3 regions of the Thermoanaerobacterium sp. R66 genome follow, and region 1 is predicted to be linked to each of the others. Evidence: riboswitches for the same ligand, from Rfam matches in the RefSeq annotation. Region 1 holds a riboswitch; each other region holds the start of a gene.
What was found. Region 1 has a riboswitch for cyclic di-AMP ahead of JJQ93_RS04810 (cell wall hydrolase). Riboswitches for the same ligand answer to the same signal wherever they lie in the genome.

Region 1 (8,851 bases):
ACTAAATGGTCTGGAAAGGAGTATTTATGACAATCAAACATAAAAATTTATGGATTTTTATATTTATTGGCTTGATTGCATTATTATTGGTTTCGTCTATCTCTAATCTTTTATTATATTTAAAATCAGTAAATATAAACAATTACCTTTCAAGGAGAGTTTTTGAAGATACCTCTGGTTTCGCATCATCAGTCTTAAAAACTGATCAAATATTAAATGATTCTTTGCATAGTAAACAAATTACAATCGGTAATGCTAACATTCTGGGAAATGAATTTTTAAATCAGAGCAATGATATTTTTGATTTGGTAGATATATATGTACATAATGCAATGGAAGAAATACCTATGGGTAACATTATATCTTACATTCCAGAGGAATTTTCATTGTACATAAGCCGAATATTGAATAGACCTCCTCAATCATTTGACATTTATGCATACAACAAAGACGAAATTATTAAATTAAATAAAGAACAATTGGCTAAGTTTACTAAGATGAAAGACATAAATGATAAATTAGTGGAAATTGTAAAAAAAGATGTGAAGGGACTAAAAACATATGGGATAGAAAACAATGCTGATTTTACTCCTTCGAATGCTATTAAAAATCCGTTGTGGAAAAGACTAATTAACGATATTGTAGACTACAAAAATAAAATTCATTGGTCACCCGGCTTCATATTGAATTAATAAATTAAAGTTGTATAATAATTCTAAAGTTAGAATGTTTCAATACATTACATTAAGAGGTGTTATTTATGAAAGACAATGAGTCGAATAAAAAAAATGAATTTGAGAAGGAATTAGATAAACTAAAAGAGTGGGAAGAAAACCAGTACACCCCTGGCTATTATATTGGAACGGGACGAATTCCTGAACCCATAAAAGGGGTTGGCAAATATCCTTTTATACAAATAATTATTGGCTTGATAATATTATTACCCATGATAATTGCCGTAATCGATGAGACAGATGTGTTAAATATAATATCATTTATAATACCGGCCATAATTGGTCTTTCCTTCATTTATGGAGGCATAATAAAATTAATAAACATGAAAAAAATTAGAAAATGAAACAAATTGCATTGACATAATTTTTTGACTTATTATATAATGAAGTAGATGTCTTTTAAAAATATTATATAGTCTATGTAAAGGGGAGTAGTTCACATATATAAATATGTGGCAAAGTCAACATGCTGGTTTTAACCTGGCTTTGCCTTAAAGAATGAGACCTTTACGTAATATGTTGCACATATTATGTAATAGGTTTTATTTTTTTGGCATACTAATTACAAGGAGGCAGATTTGATGAATGCTTTAATATCGTCTTTTATTCTCGTCTTTGCATCTGAAATGGGCGACAAGTCACAGTTTATGGCTATGGCATTTGCCACATTTATAAAAGCCAGAACTGTCTTAATTAGCATATTAATCGCTGCCCTTTTAAATATGGGTATTGCAGTTTTGTTTGGCTCATTTATTACAGAGTACATACCGATAAAATACGTGAAGCTATTGGCTGCCATATCTTTTTTAATTTTTGGATTGATCACATTAAAAAATGGCCATGAAGGACATGAAAAAATCAGAAAATCCAAATACGGTCCAGTTTTCACCATAATAAGTACATATTTTATTTCGGAATTTGGAGATAAGACACAGCTTTCGACACTAGCGCTTACTGCCACATACAAAAATCCTGTATTTGTTTTATTAGGTGCTACTGCAGGAATTTTCATAGCTGATGTCATTGGAATCGTATTGGGAGTTTATTTAGGTAAGAAATTGCCAACAAAACTTTTGCATTACATATCAGCCATCATTTTTATAATATTTGGCTTTATCACTTTGTACGAAGCAAAAACTCTATAGAAAGCAAAATGGATACCTTTCGGTATCCATTTTGCTCCTCTTAGCCTCTCATTAACAATCATTTTTATCTCGCATAAGAAAATACCATATTGCCTACTTTTAGTGCAACTGGCAACGACCAAAGCCACTGATTGGTATTGCTGGTGTCAAAGTAATAAAGTGCACCGTTTGTAGGATCTACACCGTTTAAGGCATCCCTTGCAGCACTTATTGAGTCTGGTGTGGCAGGTAAATTTATCCAGCCATTTTCAACAGGTGTAAATTGATAGTAACCGTTGCTATCGACTTGGTATATTACGCCTTGTATTGTGTTAGGGAATATACCACTTTTTACCCTATTCACTATCACGGCACCGACAGCAACTTTAGCTTGATATGGTTCACCACCAGCTTCCGCATTTATAAGCCTTGATAGAAGATCCAAATCAGCATTTGTGTATGAAATAACACCTCTTTGGATAGAACCTCTGTTTGCAGTTACATCGCTTCTTATACTTGAAGAAGTTGATGGTGTACCAGACGTCGATGTTGGTATGACAAAAACTTGCCCTGGATAAATCATATCGCCTGTTAAACCATTTACATTTTTTAAAGCATCTACAGTAGTACCATACTTCATGGCAATTAAGTATAAACTATCGCCTTTCTGGACTGTATATGTGTTGTCACTGCCAGGTACAACTAATACTTGCCCCGGATATATTACTGTATCACTGAGATTGTTAAGCTTCATTATTTGATTGTATGTTGTGCCATAATTTAAGCCTATCTTGTATAGGCTATCACCAGGTTTTACAGTATACGTTGCCGCAAATGCCGTCTGAGAAAATAAAAGAGCCGCTGCTAATGATGCAATGAGAGGCTTTACCTTAATACATTTTTTTAACATAAAAATCCCCCTTTTGCCTCCGAGGTTAGTTGACGGGTTCGGGCAAAGGGACGCCCTACCACATGAGTGGATTCACCCCAAAAAAAGATCCCCCGTACCCCTTTTCGGGGATTCGGCATATTTTACTTTAATTATAAGGGGAATGATTGTATATGTCCATATTAAACTGATGGGAATATAGGCAATTAGTGGCATTCACTGTAACCACAAAATGGGCAGTAAATACATCCGCTTTCAGGAACTAACTGTGCACCACAATCAGGGCATGTATATTCTTTAGAAGAATTTTTTACTTCCATCTGCTGATTTTTCGTCGCTTCTTTTTGCATTTTATACCCTCCAATATATAGTGAATTTATAAATATATTATACCATATATTGTGTAGTATGTCACTAAAAATAAAATAACAATCCCATATATCAAATTTTCGGGATTGTTATTTTAAATTCAGATCCTTCATTTAATTTGCTTTTCACTTCAATACTCCCACCGTGCAGCTCAACAATAAGCTTTGCAATAGATAGTCCTAAACCCATTCCACCAGTTTCTTTACTTCTTGCCTTGTCAACCCTATAAAATCTGTCAAATACATAAGGAATCTCTTCTTCAGGTATTCCAATGCCATCGTCTTTAATTATTACGGCTACATTTTTATCTACTTCTTCTGCATAAATTTTTATATTGCCATCAATGTCTGTATATTTTAACGCATTATCAAGAATTATTCTTAATAGTTCCTTTATAAGATTCCTATCTGCATTCACTTCCAAATTTTTATGGCAAAAAATTTCAATGCTTTTTTCATTGAAAATCACTTTAGCATCCCTGACTATTTCTGCAATCAATTCATAAACATTAAATAATTTCTTATTTATATTAAGCGTCTTGTTATCTCCTCTTGCCAGCATCAAAAGCCTTTCAATCAATATCTCCATTTCTTGCTCTTCTTTTTTTAAAGCGCCTATAGACTCTTCCAGTACATCTTTGTTGTCTTTCCCCCACCTGTCTATAAGTTCTATATATCCTTTCAAGATAGACAAAGGTGTCCTAAGCTCATGGGAAACATTTGATATAAATGCATTCTGCCTTTTAAAATAGTCTTCCAGCCTGTCCAGCATGTCATTAAACGTAGCAGCGAGCTTAGACAGTTCATCATTATTTCCGTTAACGCTCAATCTTTTATTTAATTTCTTCTCGTCGATTGCATGAACTTCTCTCACCATATAATCAACAGGCCTTAATGCTCTACCTGTTATAAAATATCCTGCAAAAAAAGACACCAAAACTCCAATGACATCGGAAACAGCCATCATCACAAACAAAAGCTTTAAGAAAAAATACTGATTTTTTAAATCTTCATAAACCTGAATGTAAAAAAACTTATTCCCGTAAGTATACTCTCTGTTTATATATGCTATATGCGTCTCATCTTTTTCTATTTTTGTAGGTGCATTTATATTTTTATCATATGGTATACCAATCAAATGCGGTGAAGACACGTACACAATTTTTCCATGCGAATCCACAATCTTTAAATACATATTTTCACCTATTGACGATCCGAAAAGCAAATCTTTGTCTACACTTGTTATTATGCCATCAACTTCTTTCAGCTTTTCGACTATGACATCTGATTGATTTTGTATATCGTCAAACGCTTGATATACAAGGTAATATTTGAGACCGTATAACACAGATGCATTAAGCACTATTAAAATAAATGAAAATATGATAGCATAAAGCAATGCAATTCTCAACTTTATTGATAATTTAAAGCTTTTAATCTTCATCTTTTTCTTTCCTTAAAGAATATCCTACACCTCTTATCGTCTGTATCAACTTATTATTAAACGGTTCATCAATTTTACTTCGCAAATACCTTATGTACACATCTACTATGTTAGTCTCACCAATATAATTGTAGCCCCATACATTCTCCAGTATGTTTTCCCTTGTAAGCACTATTTCAGAGTTTATAATCAAATATTTCAAAAGCTCAAACTCTTTTTTCGTCAACTCTACCTTTATTCCGTCTCTTTTTACTTCGTATGTAGACAAATCCATTGTTATGCCATCATATACCAATTTATTAGCATTTGACTTTGCATTTTTTCTAAGAGCGTTTCTTATTCTCGCCATAAGCTCTTCAATCGAAAACGGCTTAGTCAGATAATCATCAGCACCTATATCAAGCCCAAATACCTTGTCTTTTACATCATCTTTTGCGCTTAAAATTATTACAGGCGTCGATGATTTCTTTCGCAGTTCTCTCAATACTGAAAAACCACCCAAACCGGGAAGCATCAAATCTAAGATTATCAAATCGTAATTTCCATCTAAAGCCTCTCTTAAGCCACTATTGCCGCTATATTCTAATGCCACACTATAACCTTCATGTTCAAGCTCTATCTGTAAAAACCTTGCAATTCTTTTCTCATCTTCAATTATGAGTATGCTTTCTTCCATTAAAATCACCAATTTTTATTATAGCACATTAAGTACGCTATAAAAATCAGGAAATGAAATATTCACACATTCTGCATTTTTTATCTTTGTACTGCCATCAGCTTTTAGAGCAGCAATGCTTAATGACATAGCAACTCTATGATCGTTGTAGCTGTCAACCGTAGCACCATACAGCTTTTCTTTCCCACGAATTACCATGCCATCGTTTGTAGCTTCTATGTCGGCGCCCATTTTCTTCAATTGACTTACCATGGTGTCTATGCGATTGCTTTCTTTTACTTTTAGTTCGTCAGCATCTTTTATAACTGTAGTACCATCAGCGTAAGCTGCTGCTACGGCAATAACCGGTATCTCATCAATCAACCTCGGTATAATCTCACCACCGATCTCAATTCCCTTTAGATGCGAAGATCTTACTACTATGTCCGCTACAGGTTCATTGTTTACGACTTTCTCCTCTATTATTTCAACATTGCCACCCATTTTATTCAGCACATCTATTATTCCTGTTCGCGTGTTGTTTATATTTACATTTTTTATCAATACTTCTGAATTAGGCAATATGCTGGCTGCTACCATAAAATACGCAGCAGAAGATATGTCGCCAGGAACCAAGATTTCGCACCCATGCAGTTTTTCCACAGGATGGCATATAACCTTATTGTCATAAGACTCAAAATTTCCGCCAAAGTAATTAAGCATAAGTTCGCTGTGGTTTCTGGACAAATATGGTTCCTCAATTGTCGTAACGTCCTGTGCATACAAACTTGCCAGCATTATGCATGATTTTACTTGAGCACTGGAAACTTCTGTTTTGTAGTTAATCCCCTTAAGTGTATTGCCTTTTATGGTAAGAGGTGCATAATTGTCATAAACCGCTGTTATTTTCGCTCCCATCATTGATAGCGGCTGTATTATTCGTTTCATAGGCCTTTTTCTTAAAGACTCATCACCGGTTATAGTAGATGCAAATTTCTGACCAGCTAAAATACCTGATAAAAGGCGCATCGTTGTACCAGAGTTTCCAGCATCTAAAACATCAAGGCTTTCATTCAGATACATGCCATTTCCTTTAACATATACATCATCATTAACTATTTCTATCTCCACACCTAACTTTCTCATGCAATTTATCGTCGAAAAGCAATCTTCACTTTTTAAGAAACCTTTCACAACAGTATCGCCAACAGCAATAGAGCCAAACATTATGGCTCTATGAGATATAGATTTATCTCCAGGAACATTCACTACACCTTTTAGATGGCTTTTTTTAGAAATTTCTACCTCCATAAAATATTCATTCCTTTCCAAAGTCAAGAAGCTATGCTTTTTCTGATTTCTCTTGCTGTATCAAAAAATTCACACAGTGACTTTATATCGTCACAGTCAAGGCTAAATAAAAATTCGTTTAAAAGATTTTCATAATCTATTATCAGCCTTTTTATAACATCTTTGTTATTCAAAATAATATCCTTCCACATCTCAGTCTGGGACATCGATATTCTCGTAGAGTCTTTAAAACCACCAGCAGCGAATCTTATAGCATCTGCGTCTTCTCTATATGCAAAATTAGTCAGAGCCGCCGATAAAATATGTGGCACATGGCTTACAATGCCTACTATCCTATCATGTGAATAGCTATCAACAAGTATAGGATTAGCACCAATTTTTTTAATTATTTCATCGATGAAAATCTCTACCACACTGTCAGGTGTTTTTTCATCGGGAATTATAAAATAATTGCTTCCAAAAAAGAGTTCAGAACTGCTTGAGGAAAATCCATACTTTTCAGAGCCTGCCATAGGATGACCACCTATAAAGAATTTATCTTTCGGCAATATACCCTTTACCGCATCCATTATCGTTTTTTTTGTGCTTCCAACATCAGTTATCACACAGCCGTCTTTTAAGTGGGGAAGCATTTCTTCTATGCAATTTATGACTATTCCAACAGGAGTGCATACAAATACTACGTCTGTGTCTATTGGTTTATCAATTTCTTTTAAGCCTTCATCAATTATTCCTTCCCTTAAAGCTTCATCGATATAATCATCTTTCACGTCTACACCTATTATACCTAAATTTGTATACTTTCTTATGGCTTTCGCCAAAGAGCCACCTATAAGCCCCAATCCTATGATCGCTACTTTTTCAATCATTTAAAATCACGCCCTACCGCATTTGCTATATCAGATATTTCTTCTGCCAAAACTCTAAATTCATCTGGCGTCAATGACTGCGCACCGTCTGATAAAGCATTTTTAGGATCAGGATGAACTTCAATTATAAGGCCATCTGCTCCGGCAGCTATTGCAGCTTTCGCCATTGGATTTACTAAAAAAGATTTTCCTGTTCCATGGCTCGGATCGACTATTATTGGCAAGTGGCTTAGTCTTTTTACAACAGGCACCGCACTTAAATCAAGGGTATTTCTCGTGTACTGCTCGAATGTCCTTATTCCTCTTTCACAAAGTATCACATTTTTGTTGCCTTCGCTTAAAATGTATTCAGCAGCATTAAGCCACTCTTCTATTGTGGCTGCAATGCCTCTCTTTAAAAGAACAGGCATATTAGACCTGCCCACTTCTTTAAGTAGCGAAAAGTTTTGCATGTTTCTCGCGCCGATTTGCAATACATCTGCATATTTGGCTACAATTTCTATAGAATAGACGTCCATAACCTCCGTAACTATTTTTAAACCTGTATGCTTTTTAGCTTCATATAACATCTCAAGTCCTTCTCTTTCAAGTCCTTGGAAAGAATATGGAGACGTGCGGGGCTTGTATGCACCACCTCGCAAAAATTTAGCTCCAAACATCTTGACTGCTTCTGCACTTTCAAAAAGCTGCTCTTTGCTTTCAACAGCACATGGACCAGCCATTATGACTACACTTTTACCACCAACTTGGACACCGTCTACATCTACAATTGTAGATACAGGATTAAATGTACGACTTGCAAGTTTGTAAGACTCAACTATAGGTATGACTTTCTCAACGCCTTCCATAAGCTCAACATTTTTATCTTTAAGTTTTTTCTTGTCGCCAATCACACCTATTACTACTCGTTCTTCTCCTTTAGAAATGTGGGGTTTTAAATCAAGAGATAATAAAAGATTTGATACATCAGAGATTTGCTTTTCTGTAGCACTTGGCTTCATAACAATTACCATTTAAAAATCCTCCATTCTACCGTTTTACATGTATTTAGGATATGAACCTAATACCTTTAAAAACTCCGTTTTACCCATCAACACACCTAATATTTTATTAATGCGATTATCGCATCTATGGCCTTCAATGTCAACCCAAAACACGTATTCGCCCATCTTCCTTCTGGAAGGCCTTGATTCTATCTTTGTCATATTCACATTTTCTCTGGCAAACACCTCTAATATCTTGTAAAGACTTCCCGGCTCATTTGGAACAGAAAATATTAGAGATGTCTTGTCGTTTCCTGTGTATTCGCAATCACTTGAGGCAAGAACGACAAACCTCGTAAAATTGTTTTTCACATCTTGTATGTCTCTATCGATTATTTGCGCTCCGTAAATTTCTGCAGCCCTGGCATTACCTATTGCTGCAGCATGGGCTTTATTTTTTATTTCAGAAACAGC
Region 2 (6,736 bases), 1.3 Mb from region 1:
TAAAAAATTAACGAATTAAGGAGGACTAAAATTGATAACTGTATCTAAAGATGAAATGCTTGAGTTTTTTAATAAGTTAACAACTTTTTTACCATTACTTTTTGAGGACAGTGTATCTTTTGCCATTGTAGATAGAGAAAAATATTTGGAGATAAAAAATTGTGATGAGCTTCCTATTAATGCAAAAGTAGGTGATGCAATTCCAGAAGGTGGTGCAGCTTTTGAAGCCATTAGAACTGGAAACTACATTATAAAAGATGTACCGAAAGAAGTGTATGGAGTGCCGTTTAAGTCATATGCTATCCCTATAAAAGACTACGATGATACTGTAATTGGGGTTTTACTTATGGGGAAAAGTTTAGAAAAAAGACACAAAGTATTATCACTATCCGAAAATCTTGCATCATCGCTTGAGCAAATATCTTCGGCCATTCAAGAGGTTTCCTCTGGAGTCGAAATTGTGGTTAATTCTAATACTAAGATATTGGAAGAAGTAAATAAAGCTATTGAAAATACAAAGGGCACTGATGATATTTTAAAATTTGTTCAGAATATTTCTAAACAAACTAATTTATTGGGATTGAACGCAGCCATTGAGGCCGCAAGAGCTGGTGAAAAAGGTAAGGGTTTTACTGTAGTTGCTGAAGAGATACGAAAGCTATCTAATAGCAGCAGTGAATCAATAAGTAGAATAGACTCAATATTGGTAAAAATACAGGAATCTATTAAAAGTATTTCTGACAAAATAAATGCATCAAGTTCATTTTTTGAGACACAAGCTACTGCTTTTGAAGAAATTAGTTCATCCATAGAAGAATTAAGCGCTACTTCTCAACTTTTAGAAGAATTGGCAAGGAATTTATAGGATTATAAAAGCAGTGTGGATTTTTTATTTTCGATTTGCTCAAGAAAAAAATCTGAATTTATAGCGCACCTCTGCTTATTTTGCAGGAGTGCTTTTATTTTATAGAGGCAATAATTTGCTTCTATCAATTGCTGTTATCAAACAAATATCAGAGAAGATAAAAAATATTTTTTAAGCATACTCTTAGACTGAACTCTAAAAGCATGAAAGATGTATTTCATTCTACTTCAAAATTTCTTCTGATAGATCTTCTGGTAAACATAATGATTCGATTATTTTAATAAAGCTTGAAAGAAGTCTCCCATTCTCTTTAGGTGGGAGATGAATTTCTATTGTCTACCATGGAATTATATGTTATAATATTATCAGGAGTAAAAGAGTGAAGTGGTGATATAATGCTGATATTAGATAATAATAATCATTCAGTATTCTTATTGTATTATCATCTTATAATGGTTGTAAAATACAGAAGAAAAGTAATAGACGATAACATATCAAATAGATTAAAGGAGATATTTGAGAATATATCATCCAATTATAATATATCACTGCAAGAATGGAATCACGATAAAGACCATGTACACATACTTTTCAAAGCAGAACCTAATTCTGAAATATCAAAATTCATAAATGCTTATAAAAGTGCATCATCTAGACTCATAAAAAAAGAATATCCGCAGATAAAACAAAAACTTTGGAAAGAATATTTTTGGTCAAGAAGTTACTGTCTTCTTACAACTGGTAGTGCACCTATAGAAGTTATAAAACAGTATATAGAAAGCCAAGGTGAGAAAAGATGATGACATGTCAGCATTTTTTCATAGAACCCACAAAAGAACAAGAAGAAAAGCTTTTTTATACATTGTATTTATGTCGCAAATTATACAACTATTCACTGGATCAAAGAATAAAACATTACAAACAATATGGCAAAGGACTTACATATAAAGAACAGCAGAACATGCTTCCAAAATATAAAAAAGAACATCCAGAATACAAATTAGTACAGTCGCAAATATTACAGGATGTGTTGAGAAGATTAGATAGAGCATATAAAAACTTCTTTGACAAAAGAGCCAAATATCCTAAATTCAAAGATAAATATCACTACACATCAATAACACTTCCACAATGCGAAACAAAAAGAAACTTTGGGAAAGAAGGATATGTATACATAAAAAATATAGGGCATATAAAAATCAAAGCACATAGAAACTTTGATCCAACAAAAGTCAAAACAATAAACATAAAATACCATGCAGGAAAGTGGTATATAAATCTGTCAGTTGAAGTAGAAGAAGAAAAAGAAAAAACAGTCATAAGAGAAAAAGCAATAGGAGTAGACAAAGGAATAAACTCAATAGCTGCAACATCAGATGGAGAGTTATACTCAAATCCTAAATGGCTACAAAAATCAGAGAAGAAACTAAAAAGACTGCAAAGACAATTATCAAGAAAAAAGAAAGGAAGCAAAAACAGAGAAAAGCAAAAGAAAAGATTAGCGAAACTTCATGAAAAAATAGCGAATCAAAGAAGGGACTATCTACATAAGATAAGCTATAACATAGTAAAACATAATGACATCATATGCGTTGAAGATTTGCAAGTAAAAAATATGATGAAAAATCATAAACTTGCAAAATCGATAGCAAATGCAGGATGGGGAATGTTAGACAAATATCTCCAGTATAAAGCAGAAAAAGAGGGAAAAATCTTCGTAAAAGTAGATCCAGCATATACATCACAAAGATGTTCAAGATGCGGGAAAATAGTAGAAAAAGACTTATCAGTAAGAATACACAAATGCGAGTGCGGATTAGAGATAGACAGAGATGTAAATGCAGCGATAAATGTGCTGTATGAAGGATTAAAACAATTAGTCATAGCAGTATAAGAGTAATAATTTTGTAGGGAAGGTTCCTCCCGAAGTTACGCCTATGGAGATTGTGTAAGACCTACTGTGAATAGCAGTAGGCAACGGTCTATGAAGTAGGAAGCTCCACCCTCTATAGGATGGAGTAGGTTCACCAGAAAAATAACCGCCCACTGCAACCAGAGTGTTTATAAATTTAGACACAGTTTTGTTACAAAATTTACATTTTTTTAATATATTTGCAAATGGAATTTTGCTATGGTATAATTTAATTAATTTAATAATATGCTATAACGCTGAATTCGTATGAAACGGGGAAACCAATTTTGGGGTGAATCCATTTGTATGGAGGGGTTATCTTTCGACCCTAACCCGTCAGCTAACCTCGTAAGCGTTGAAAGAGGAGGAAGTAGCATGAATATATTCGGTACAACTACCTTCTATTAGTTACCGGGTTTCAGCTATAGATTTTCTCTATGGCTTTTTTAATACCCTAAAATAGAAGGAGGTTTTTAAATGAGATTACCTATTTTTTCTGTCATTGGTGCCGGCAATGGTGGGCAGGCGATGGCGGCACATCTTTCGCTGATGGGTTTTACAGTCAATTTGTACAACAGATCTCGTGAAAAATTAGCTTCTATCTTAAATAATGGTGGCATTCATCTTGAAGGAGTTGTAGATGGATTTGCAAAGCTTAATATGGTCACTGACGATATGGAAGACGCTATAAAAGATGCAGACATAATCATGGTGACAGTTCCTGCGTCTGGCCACAGTGACATAGCTTATGAAATGTTACCACACTTGAGAAATGATCAGATAATAGTTTTGAATCCGGGAAGAACTTTTGGCGCTATAGAGTTTTATAACATTGTTAAAATTAGAGACGATATAAATGTGGTAGTAGCAGAGACTGATACGTTTATATATGCTTGCAGATCGAATAATGGCATTTCAAAAATTTTCAGGATAAAAGATGTGGTTTCACTGGCATCTATACCGGCTTGGAAGGCTGATTATGTTGTTGATTTATTGAGATTGGCTTATTCGCAGATAGTACCTGCTGAAAATGTTTTAGAGACTAGTTTAAATAATATAGGTTCTATCTTTCATCCAGCGCCTACACTTTTGAACTCTGCAAGAATAGAGACTACAGAAGGTGATTTTCAATATTATCTTGAAGGTATATCGCCGTCGGTGGCTAAAATATTGGAGAGAATGGACAGGGAGAGAATAGCAGTTGCCCACGCTTTAGGTGTCAATGCTGTTACAGCGCTTGATTGGCTTAAAGATGCATACGGCGTTATTGCAGACAATCTGTATGATGCGATTCAAAAGACAGATGCTTATAGAGGCTTGCTTGCGCCAAAAAATCTTAATTGTAGGTACATTTTTGAAGATGTGCCAATGAGTTTGGTGCCTATTTCATCGATTGGCAAACAATTAGGCATTCCTACTCATACTATAGATTCCATAATTCATTTAGCATCGTGTATGCATGAGGTGAACTACTGGAAAATCGGGCGCACAGTAGGAAAACTAGGATTGGAAGGAAAAAGCGTAGAAGAAATAAAGGAAATGATAGAGGGGTTAAAGGAGGAGATCACTGTCGCATGAAAAAATATATTATTGCAGCTTCTATAGAAAATGACGTCCATGTTGCGGGAGTATATAGATTTTTAAATATGGCAGAGCAGGAAGGGTATAAAGTGGATTTTTTAGGTCCTGCTACATCTATTGATAAGTTGGTAGATACAGTGCGTTTAAAGAAACCTGATATAGTAGGTGTAAGTTATAGACTGACTCCAGAAACGCTGAAAATCATATTGAATGAGCTTAAAGATAAAATACGAAAATATGGTTTAAGCAATATTAGATGGATATTTGGAGGCACAGAGCCCAATTGCTTAGTTGCAAAAGAGTCAGGAATATTTGAGGAAATTTTTGATGGAACTTTTGGTGATGAGTACACAATTTCATACCTAAGAGGAGAGAAAGCTTCACATAGCGAAATAGAATATGGTAAAGATGTGGTTGAAAGGATTGAGAAAAGCTATCCATATCCTATAATAAGGCATCACTTTGGGTTGCCTTCGTATACAGATACACTTGAAGGTGTAAGGAGGATTGCGGAAGAAAAAATTCTCGATGTGATATCTATAGCCCCTGACCAAAATACGCAAGAGCACTTTTTTGATAAAAAGTATAAAGCATCGCTTGATGGAGCAGGTGGTGTGCCTATAAGGACTGAAGAAGAATTTAAAAGACTTTACGATGAGTCAAGGCGTGGAAATTATCCGCTGCTTAGATGTTACAGTGGAACGAATGATGTCTTTAAAATGGCAAAAGTGTTAAAAGACACGATAAACAATGCCTGGGCAGCTATACCCCTTTGCTGGTACAATGTACTAGATGGCAGGGGGCCAAGAGAAATAGAAGAATCCATTAGAGAGAACCAGATGTTGATGAAGTGGCACGGCGACAGAAACATACCTGTTGAGGTAAATGAAGCACATCACTGGGGGCTTAGAGATGCACATGATGCCATTTATGTGGCGGCAAGTTATCTTGCAGCGTACAATGCTAAGAGAATGGGTGTAAAGACATATATAGCACAGTTTATGTTTAACGTTCCGCCGGCTACATCTCCTAAAATGGATCTTGCTAAAATGCTGGCATCCATAGAACTTGTTGAAAGCCTTCAGGATGATAACTTTAGGGTATTTAGACAGGCGAGGGCAGGGCTTGCAAGCATGCCGCAGGATCTTTTTGAGGCGAAAGGGCAGCTTGCTTCCAGCGCATATCTTTCCATGGCGATAAAGCCTCACATATATCATGTTGTAGGTTTTTGTGAAGCACATCATGCTGCTACGCCAGATGATATAATAGAAAGTGTGAAGATTGTAAAAGCTGTAATAAAAAATACCTTATCTGGCATGTTTGATTTTACTCAAGATTTAGATGTTTTAAAGAGGAAAGAGGAACTAATAAATGATGCGATGGTAATAATCAATGCCATAAAGGATCTTAATACACTATGCAGTGATCCGCTGTCAGATCCACATACACTATCATTGGCGATAAAATTGGGAATTTTAGACGCACCGCATCTTAAAGGAAATAAAAGCGCAAGTGGCATGCTGACTACAAAGGTCGTAAATGGTGCGTGCTATGCCTATGACTATGATAGCAATAGGATTATTAAAGAGGAAGAAAGAATATATAACATAATTCAAAATTACCAAAAACTCATAATCGTAGCTTAAAAAATAGTTATTATCGGGTGTATACACAAAATATACATCCGTTTTTTTTTATGTTTTCTATATAAATTTTTTTTGAGAAAAACATATTATAAGGAGAGGCAAATACAATAGGAGGTGATGAATAATTGTTAATAGTTGTAGATCCTGGCCATGGCGGTTCTGACAGTGGTGCTATAGGATATGGCTATTTTGAAAAAGATATAAACTTAAGCGTATCTCTTAAATTGAGGGACGTTTTAGAAGCAAACAATGTAGATGTAATTTTGACAAGGGATAAAGATATAACGTTGGGGCTTAGCGAAAGGTGCGATATTGCCAATAAAAACAATGCAGATTACTTTGTTTCAATTCACTGTAACAGCTTTAAAGATTCTTCTGCGAAGGGGACAGAAACTTATTCATATCCTGGAAGCACTTCCGGAGCAAAATTGGCAAAAAGCGTGCAGCAAGCTATTGTGACAAATTTAAAAACAGCAGATAGAGGTGTAAAAACAGCTAACTTCTATGTATTACATCATACAAATATGCCATCAATATTAGTTGAATTAGGGTTTATAACAAATAAGGATGATTTAGATCTTCTTTTGAATAAACAAAATCTGTATGCTGCATCTATTTCAAATGGAATATTAAATACTGTAGGTTTAAAGCAGACGAATGGTTCCAATGATATAGAAAAACTTCATCAAATGGGCATAATCTCTGATTACTACGATCCAGAAAGTTATGTAA
Region 3 (8,851 bases), 470 kb from region 1:
TTGTCACCTCTTGCAATGAGCAAAGTATCAGTTGATGATTTTTTAAATGCTGCAAAAAGCATGGAAGGGGTTATTACAGTTATTGCTGGGATAATTGTAGCTGTATTGGCATCTATAGGCCTTAATGCCATGAAAGTAGATACAAATGGTGTTGTAGGTGTTTTGCTGGGTACTGTGATTGGTGTAAGCTTCTTTAAGGGAGCACCGGTTGGACCAATGATAGCCCTTGGCATTACGACAATCTTACTTAGGATATTTAGATTATAGAGAGGGAGAAGAATACATATGAAAATTATAAAGCATCTTGAAGACTTAAGGGAAGTTAAGGTGAGTAGCGATAGGGAATTTTTTTCTGCCACACATGACGAAATAAAAAATGGCGCGACTACAGACGTTTATTTTCTAAGGACGCAAGATATTTTAAAGCATTTAGGAATAGACGGGAAAGTCGTTACGGCAGAGATATTTGCAAGAAAAAGTGGTGTTTTTGCAGGGTTGCCTGAAGTAAAAAATGTCTTAAAAGATAAAAACATTGAAGTGTGGTCTATAGATGAAGGAGAGACTTTTGAACCAAAAGAGACTGTTATGAGAATCATTGGACCGTACAGCGAGTTTGGTACGTATGAAACTGTGATATTGGGTATGTTGGCAAGTTCATGCGGATGGGCTACTGCAGCAAGAGAGCTTAAAGAAGTTATTCCAGACAAGCCTTTACTTTGTTTTGGTGCAAGACATGTGCATCCTGCAGTGGCTCCTGTCATGGAAAGGGCAGCACTAATAGGTGGCGCTGATGATGCCAGTTGCATATTAGGCGCGAAGCTTTTAGGACGCGAGCCAAAGGGGACAGTACCACATGCGGCTTTTCTGATAGCTGGCGACACTCTTACTATAGCTAAAGCTTACAGTGAGATAACGCCTAAAGATGAGAAAATAACTATTTTAGTAGATACATTTAAAGATGAAATTGAAGAATCATTGAGGGTGGCTGAATTTTTAGGAGATAGGTTGTATGGCATAAGATTGGATACGCCGTCTGAGAGAGGAGGCGTAACGGCAAGTCTTGTGTATGAGCTTAGGCAGAGGCTTAATCAAAAAGGATTTGACAATGTCAAGATCATTGTGTCTGGTGGGCTTACACCAGAAAGGATAAAAGAGCTTGCATTAAGCGGTGCAGATGCATTTGGCGTTGGCAGCTATATATCAGATGCATCTCCTATAGACATGACGATGGATATTAAAGAAGTAGAAGGAGAACCTATTGCAAAAAGAGGCCGAATTCCTGGAAGGATAGAGAATGCAAAATTAAAAAGGATAATATAGACAGGCATGAATTCATATTTGTCTATATAATACTTACTGAATCGCAATTTATGCAAAAAGGTATTGACACAAACAAAAAAACATTATATAATGACTAATGTGCTGACGATATTGTGACGCGGGGGTGGCGGAATAGGCAGACGCGTACGTTTGAGGGGCGTATGGAGTTTTCCGTGCGGGTTCAAGTCCCGCCCTCCGCACCAAAATGAAAATAAATATTTTACATAAAAAAAGCCTTTCAAAAGGCTTTTTTTAATGCCATTTTACCATTATAATTGACATGAATACAATCGCAACAATCGTCGTTGTCGTTATAAAGATCGATGCCAGTTTGGTGTTTAGATTTCTCTCATCAGAATATATGACTGCTACAAGCGCTGTCGGCATGATGGTCCCTAACATTATAGCTTTAATTGTCATCGATGCAGTATTGAAAAACATAGGCAAGACAAAAAACAGTGCTATGCCTGGCGCATATTTTATGGCAAGTCCTTTAACTAGTGATAAAATTTCATCCTTTTCTAAATTAAAATCAAGAAAATACCCTATTACAAACAAAGCTAATGTTGTATTCGGCATCGAAATTTGCTCTGCCAGGTTGACGATTAAACTTGGGAATTTAACACCCATGACATTCAAAAGGAAGGCTATTATATAAGTGTCAAAAGGTACAAAGTACAAGATCTTTTTAAATACTTTTTTCAGATCTAATTTATCACTCTGAGAAAATGCGTATGCAGCGATATATGCGATTCCAAAGACATTAAATGAATTTCCCATGTCAAACATTGCGATGTGCAAAAGACCATTGTTGCCATAGATTTGTTGGACAAACGGGAAAGCAAAAAGACCTATGTTGTATCCGCAGAGAGATATGATCAAAGTACCTTTTGTTTCTCTTTTTAAATTTGCGTTTCTAAAGGCTAAAAAGCCTATAATAAAAGTGATGAAACCAAAAGCAAAGCCTGATAATGTCAAAACGAATAAGTTTGTATTTACTTTTGTAGTCAAGAAAACTTTTGCGATGCTGGCAGGCAATGTTATGTAGATTATAAAACTATTCAGGACTTTTCCTGTTTCCGCAGGTAAAAATTTCATTTTCTTTACTGCGTAACCAAAAAATATTATGATGATGCTTATTGCGATTTTTTGAAGTATGACTATTTGGCTCATTTATATCCTCCTTTTCGTACATCAAGTAAAATTATACTACAATAAGCCGCTTGTTTATAGAGATTGTAACAAATTTATAAATTTTTTATAAAATATATTAAGAGTTTATTAAAAAAATCTTAAAAAATTATTATGAAAACATTGACTTTATTAATCGTTTTTGATAAAATAAAAGAAACTTGTACATATTAGCAATCTTGCCGAATCCTATTTAGGTACGGAGGATTTTTCATGTTTGGGGTTAATCTGCCATATGCAGTAGGGGTACCTTCTATCCCGCACCCGTCAACTAACTCCGGAGGCAAAAGGAAGGAGATTAGCTATGAATAGCAAATTAGGTAAATTTATTTTTGGTGTATCCGTTTTCGGTATGACGATGGTGGGTTCTTCGATGCTTACACATATTTATGCAGCAGATCTGGGAAGTGGCGTTGTCATTGGAAACGGTGTAAATGTCAGAAATGGCGGAAGCTTGTCGTCAAAGGTTATTACACAGTTAAACTATAGCGATGTGGTTACAGTGATTGGACAGGATAATGGCTGGTACAACATAAAGCTTTCAGATGGAACTGTAGGCTGGATATACGGCAAGTACCTTTCATTAAGGTCTTCAAGTACGGTGTCAAGGGGTGATGTTGATAGAAGCATTGCCTCGAGGCTTATTGACTTTGGAAAAGAGTTTTTAGGAACGAGGTATGTTTACGGTGGTGAATCTCCATCGGGTTTTGATTGTTCCGGTTTTACTCAATACGTCTTTAAAAGCGTCGGAATTACTTTGCCGAGGGTAGCTGATGATCAAGCTACAGTAGGTACGTACGTTGACAAAGCTAATTTGCAGCCTGGAGATTTGGTGTTTTTTAAGACATTAGGGAGCAGCATAATAAACCATGCTGGGATATACATAGGAAATGGACAGTTTATGCACGCTTCATCTGGTGCTGGAAAAGTCATGATAAGCTCTTTGTATGAAGACTACTACAGCGCTCATTATGCTACAGCCAGAAGAGTTATACAGTAAATATGCATAAAGACAAAAAGGCACTTTCATGTGTCTTTTTTTGATGCATTTTTAGGTGATATTTATAGTTTGTTGACTATTTAAGCATATTAATATATCATTATATATTGTATAAAATTTGCATTTGTATGGAAGGAGTTAACCTAAATGGGGTTTGTAAGGGACGATATAAGGAATGTAGCTATAATAGCGCATGTTGATCATGGGAAAACAACTTTAGTAGATGGAATGCTTAAGCAAAGTGGCATTTTTAGACAGAATGAGAAAGTCGAAGAAAGAGTAATGGATTCAAATGAATTGGAAAGAGAAAGAGGAATAACTATTCTTTCGAAGAATACTGCCATAAGGTACAATGGTGTAAAGATAAACATAGTCGATACGCCTGGACATGCTGATTTTGGCGGCGAGGTAGAACGGGTACTAAAAATGGTTGATGGTGTATTATTGCTTGTAGATGCTTTCGAAGGACCAATGCCTCAGACCAGATTTGTATTAAGCAAGGCTTTAGAGCTTAATTTAAAACCTATAGTAGTTGTGAACAAAATCGATAGACCTGATGCAAGGCCAGAGGAAGTCATCGATGAAGTCCTTGATCTTTTTATTGAATTGGGTGCTGATGATGATCAGATTGATTTTCCTGTAGTATATGCTTCTGCCAGAGAAGGCATTGCTAAGTTAAGTTTAAAGGATGAATCAGTAGATTTGCGTCCTCTTTTTGATACTATCTTAAAAGAGATTCCGGCGCCAGAAGGTAATATAGATGATCCACTGCAGCTTATTGTTACCACACTTGACTATGATGATTACATTGGAAGAATCGCCATTGGAAAAGTGGTTAGAGGTAAAATCGTATCAGGTGAAAATGTGGCAATATGCAAGAGAGATGGGTCTTTGCAAAATGTTAAATTAAGCAATCTGTATCAATATGAAGGTTTGAAAAGGGTGCAGGTTGATGATGCTAAATTAGGTGATATAGTAGCTGTATCAGGCATAAGCGACATTGAGATTGGAGAGACGATAGCCGACCCAGAAAAGCCAGAGGCTGTAGATTTTGTTGAAATAGAAGAGCCAACCATTTCCATGACATTTGGCGTAAATACGAGTCCGTTTGCAGGTAGAGAAGGCAAATACGTAACATCAAGGCATTTAAGAGAAAGGCTTTTTAAAGAGCTTGAAACGAATGTAGCATTAAGGGTTGAGGAGACAGAAACGACAGAAGCATTTAAGGTGTCTGGACGTGGCGAGCTGCATTTATCCATTTTGATAGAGACTATGAGGCGTGAAGGATATGAGCTTCAGGTATCTAAGCCATCTGTGATTATAAAGGAGATAAATGGTGTCAAGCACGAACCTATTGAGCTTGTTACTATTGACATACCAGAAGATTACATGGGTGTAGTCATGGAAAAGATGGGCTCAAGAAAAGGAGAGCTTATGGATATGCACACTTTAAAACCTGGTACATTAAGGCTGAAATTTAAGATACCGACAAGAGGCCTCATAGGATATCGCTCTGAATTTCTTACTGATACCAAGGGAAATGGGATAATGACATCTATAATCTATGACTATGAACCGTACAAAGGGGATATACCTACAAGATCGAGAGGGTCTTTAGTGGCTTTTGAAGCTGGCACTACAACGACTTATGGACTTTACAATGCACAAGAAAGAGGAACTCTTTTTGTAGGTCCAGGCGTCGAAGTGTACGAAGGCATGATAGTTGGTGAAAACTCCAGAAGTGACGATATAGATGTCAATGTATGTAAGAAAAAGCATGTTACTAATTTGCGCTCTGCTACTGCAGATGAGGCATTAAGACTTTCACCTATAAGAGAGATGTCTCTTGAAGAGGCTTTGGAATTCATCGCTAATGATGAGCTTGTGGAAGTTACGCCTAAAAGTATAAGACTTAGAAAAAAGATATTAAGCTCGCAACAAAGGTATAAAAATGCTAAATATAAACAATAAAAGGGGTATGACCCCTTTTTTATTATGTTTGCGATTTTACATTTATATATTCAGCTTTGTGGGCGTTTTTGCTTATTAATTCTTTTAATATTACAATTTGTGGTTTTAATTTTAATTTAAAATTTGATTCAAAAAATGATTGACAATTTATTCTAAATGATGTAATCTCTATTATAGAAACGTTGATAGTTAAAACGATTCGACATAACGTATTTTTTAATGTATTGAGTAATGTTTTAAAGGATATTCTTACTGTCGCTATAATTGTTTTTTGTAATCGTAATACTTTTGATGTGCAATCAATAATTGCAAATTCCAAAGTGTTTTTTGCTTTTAATTGTGACACTTTACATGAATAAGAGTGGTTTAATCTGATATCTTAATTTTTCTTTAAAAATCCTGACAGATTTTTTTGTCTGTACTCAAAGTGAATTTAGCCAATCATATAATTGTTTACTAGAAATTTCTGCATATACATTGAGAGGACTATTAAGAATATATTAAGATAATCAATGAGGACGGAAATTTTTCTAAATTTTTCAGCGTTTATGATTTATAACTATCATGATGAGAATAATAGTCTAAAAGATAAGAAGGTCAATAATATTAAAACTTGTTGAAGTTATATACGTAGGATTTTTTTCATTTAATGTTTAATAAGGTAGACAGACTACACATCAAATAAAAATTTTTATTGTGATATGAAAAAAGTATATCATAAAACGGCTTAAATTAAAGCTCTTGAGGTATGCACAAGTTTAATAAAGTTTAACAAGGAGTGTGTGGTAATTGAGTAATATTCATAAGTTGGAAGGATTAGTTATTCCATGTATTACACCATTTACTGATGATCTGAGTAAAGTCGACTTTAAAAAATTTGACAAACTCGTTGATTACTTAATAGAAGAACAATGTGCAGATGCTATAATTCCAATTGGAACAACTGGGGAATCGACATCATTATCACATCTTGAAAAGGAATTAGTTATAGAAAGAGCAGTAAAACAAGCTGATAAAAGAGTACCTATTTTTGTCGGTGCTGGGGGTGCAAACTTAGATGAAACAATAAGTTTGACTAAATATGCTGAAAATATTGGAGCCGATGGTCTGTTAATAGTTGTTCCATATTATATTAGACCAGATCAGGATGGTATTTATCAATTTTTTAAGGCTGTAGCTAAACACACAAATTTACCAATTATGATTTATAATATACCATTTAGGACAGCAGTTAATATGAGTATTGATACAATTATTAAGGTAGCAAATATTGACAATGTAATTGGTATAAAAGATTGTTTTAACGATATTACAAATACTTCTGAGATGATAAGGGTATGTCGAAGTAAATTAAAAAAAGAATTTTCTATTTTGACAGGCGAAGATACTAATATCTTTATTAATCTATGTCTTGGAGGTAATGGTGCGGTTGCTGCGACAGGACATGTTGCTGGCAAAAAAATAAAAGAAATGATAAATAAATATAAAGCTGGAGACATAATAGGGGCAAGAGAGATTCAATTTGATATATATACACTTCAAAAGAGCATGTTTAAAGCCCCTAATCCTGCACCAATCAAAGCGGCATTGGATATATTAGGTCTAAATTTAGGTGGCAAAGTAAGATTGCCTTTAGTAGATGTAAATGAGGACATTAAAGAACTTATCAAATCGGAATTGCGTAAATTTTATAATTTTTGACGTATAACTTTCTTATAATATAGATATTAAAAACAAACAGACAAAAATAAAAAACAGATTAGAATATATTAGAATATAATAGTTATAATGGCTAAAAGAAAAATTTTTGTAGTAGAACGAAAAAGCAAAAAAGTAACGACACCAGAGCAAACCACCCGTTTTACGGGTGGTCATACTTATTTTGAACCATCGGATGTGTCATTCAATATTTTGCTTATGTAGTTTACGGTTTCTTCATAGGGTGGTATGCCGTTGTATTTATTTACGGATTCTTCTCCTGCGTTGTATGCTGCTAAAGCCAATGCAGTATTGTTGTATTTATTAAGCAATTGGCTCAGCAGTTTTGTCCCACCATCGATATTTTCTTCTGGGTTAAAAGGATTTGTCACACCTAAATACTGAGCTGTTGACGGCATTAACTGCATTAGGCCCATTGCACCTGCGCTTGATACAGCATAAGGATTGTAGTCTGATTCGGCTTTTATGACAGCATCTATCAAATCCTTGCTGACGCCGTATTTTTTTGAAGCCTCATCTATATAGCTTTCTATTTTGTCTTTTGATACGCCAGTCATATCTGGCGTTTTATTATTAAAATCAATTGTTTCTGATTTTATATCTTCAGTTGAAGCAGTGCCTTCGCTTATCAATTCATTTAAGATGTTCTGAAATGAATTGCTTTTATCCACGAGGTTTATTTTTACAGGCAATCGCGATTGTATATCGCTAAATCTGCTTTCGATGATCGAATCTACATAGTCCATTTTCAAAAACCTCCTCATATTTTTTATAATTCGACATAAAATTTAAAAATCCTTTTTCGTTTTAAAAAATGAGAATATAGTCTCAAATAATGAATGATTTGTAAAAAGGATTTTAGTGATCGGTGTAGAATATATAATTAGGTGATTTATGTGTATACAGACGAAGAAAACAAGAAAAATGCAAGATTAGGTTTTAAAAGGGTTATATTGCTATTGGCTTTATCAATAGTAGCATCTATCGGAATAGGATTTGCAATTTCTCAGTATGCTATAAAGCCATATCTGGCTAAGCTGTCTGAAAAAAATGTTTATTCTTATTCTGTGAAAGTGCCACAGCTTAATTATTACGTTGTAAAAATAGGCCAGTACAGCGATGAAAAAGATGCTTCATATAATTTGAATTTGCTTACCATGAAAGGAATCTACGGAGAAATCCTTAAAGATGGTGAAAATTATATTTTGTGTTTGGGACAATTTATGGACAAAAAAGATGCCGATGATTTCAGCTTAAAGCTTAATAAAAGTGGCATTAATTCATCTGTGGCTTTGTACTATGGACCTGTTTATCAGGTATATTATGAAAAAAATTCAGAAAAGAATGTAAAGGAAGTAATTGATAGGTTAAATGTTTTTTTAAACAGTTTGTCACATTTATCACAGCTTTCGTATAAAATAGCTTTTGGAACTGTCAGCGAAAAAGATATTGACGATACAGAAAAGTACTTTAAAAAGTATAGCAATATGACTTATAATATAAATATAGATGAAAATTTAAAAAAGATTTTAGATGATACAAGGGTGATTAATAGTCAAATTTTAAACAATTTTGGTGATATAAAGACATCGTTTGAATTAAATGACGGAAATGCTTACAGGTTAACTCAGAAGCTTCTTATGGATTCCA

Region 2: another riboswitch for cyclic di-AMP. It lies ahead of JJQ93_RS11550 (NAD/NADP-dependent octopine/nopaline dehydrogenase family protein); the one in region 1 lies ahead of JJQ93_RS04810 (cell wall hydrolase).
Region 3: another riboswitch for cyclic di-AMP. It lies ahead of JJQ93_RS02250 (C40 family peptidase); the one in region 1 lies ahead of JJQ93_RS04810 (cell wall hydrolase).

Annotation. Positions count from the first base shown of each region.
Region 1 is NZ_JAEUWW010000001.1:963,994-972,844, forward strand. It holds gene JJQ93_RS04795 (hypothetical protein) at 27-692, shown strand; gene JJQ93_RS04800 (hypothetical protein) at 761-1,078, shown strand; gene JJQ93_RS04805 (TMEM165/GDT1 family protein) at 1,316-1,879, shown strand; gene JJQ93_RS04810 (cell wall hydrolase) at 1,944-2,768, opposite strand; cyclic di-AMP (ydaO/yuaA leader) riboswitch at 2,768-2,896, opposite strand; gene JJQ93_RS04815 (hypothetical protein) at 2,954-3,097, opposite strand; gene JJQ93_RS04820 (sensor histidine kinase) at 3,189-4,559, opposite strand; gene JJQ93_RS04825 (response regulator transcription factor) at 4,549-5,235, opposite strand; gene aroA (3-phosphoshikimate 1-carboxyvinyltransferase) at 5,254-6,525, opposite strand; gene JJQ93_RS04835 (prephenate dehydrogenase) at 6,549-7,394, opposite strand; gene aroF (3-deoxy-7-phosphoheptulonate synthase) at 7,391-8,407, opposite strand; gene pheA (prephenate dehydratase) at 8,432-8,851, opposite strand, start outside.
Region 2 is NZ_JAEUWW010000001.1:2,306,363-2,313,098, forward strand. It holds gene JJQ93_RS13105 (methyl-accepting chemotaxis protein) at 347-865, shown strand; gene tnpA (IS200/IS605 family transposase) at 1,264-1,665, shown strand; gene JJQ93_RS11545 (RNA-guided endonuclease InsQ/TnpB family protein) at 1,662-2,759, shown strand; cyclic di-AMP (ydaO/yuaA leader) riboswitch at 3,023-3,146, shown strand; gene JJQ93_RS11550 (NAD/NADP-dependent octopine/nopaline dehydrogenase family protein) at 3,255-4,355, shown strand; gene JJQ93_RS11555 (cobalamin B12-binding domain-containing protein) at 4,352-6,004, shown strand; gene JJQ93_RS11560 (N-acetylmuramoyl-L-alanine amidase family protein) at 6,130-6,736, shown strand, end outside.
Region 3 is NZ_JAEUWW010000001.1:491,772-500,622, forward strand. It holds gene JJQ93_RS02230 (DUF441 domain-containing protein) at 1-267, shown strand, start outside; gene JJQ93_RS02235 (nicotinate phosphoribosyltransferase) at 286-1,320, shown strand; tRNA gene JJQ93_RS02240 (tRNA-Leu) at 1,439-1,523, shown strand; gene JJQ93_RS02245 (AEC family transporter) at 1,573-2,493, opposite strand; cyclic di-AMP (ydaO/yuaA leader) riboswitch at 2,682-2,812, shown strand; gene JJQ93_RS02250 (C40 family peptidase) at 2,816-3,511, shown strand; gene typA (translational GTPase TypA) at 3,659-5,482, shown strand; gene dapA (4-hydroxy-tetrahydrodipicolinate synthase) at 6,290-7,183, shown strand; gene JJQ93_RS02265 (lytic transglycosylase domain-containing protein) at 7,360-7,947, opposite strand; gene JJQ93_RS02270 (SPOR domain-containing protein) at 8,089-8,851, shown strand, end outside.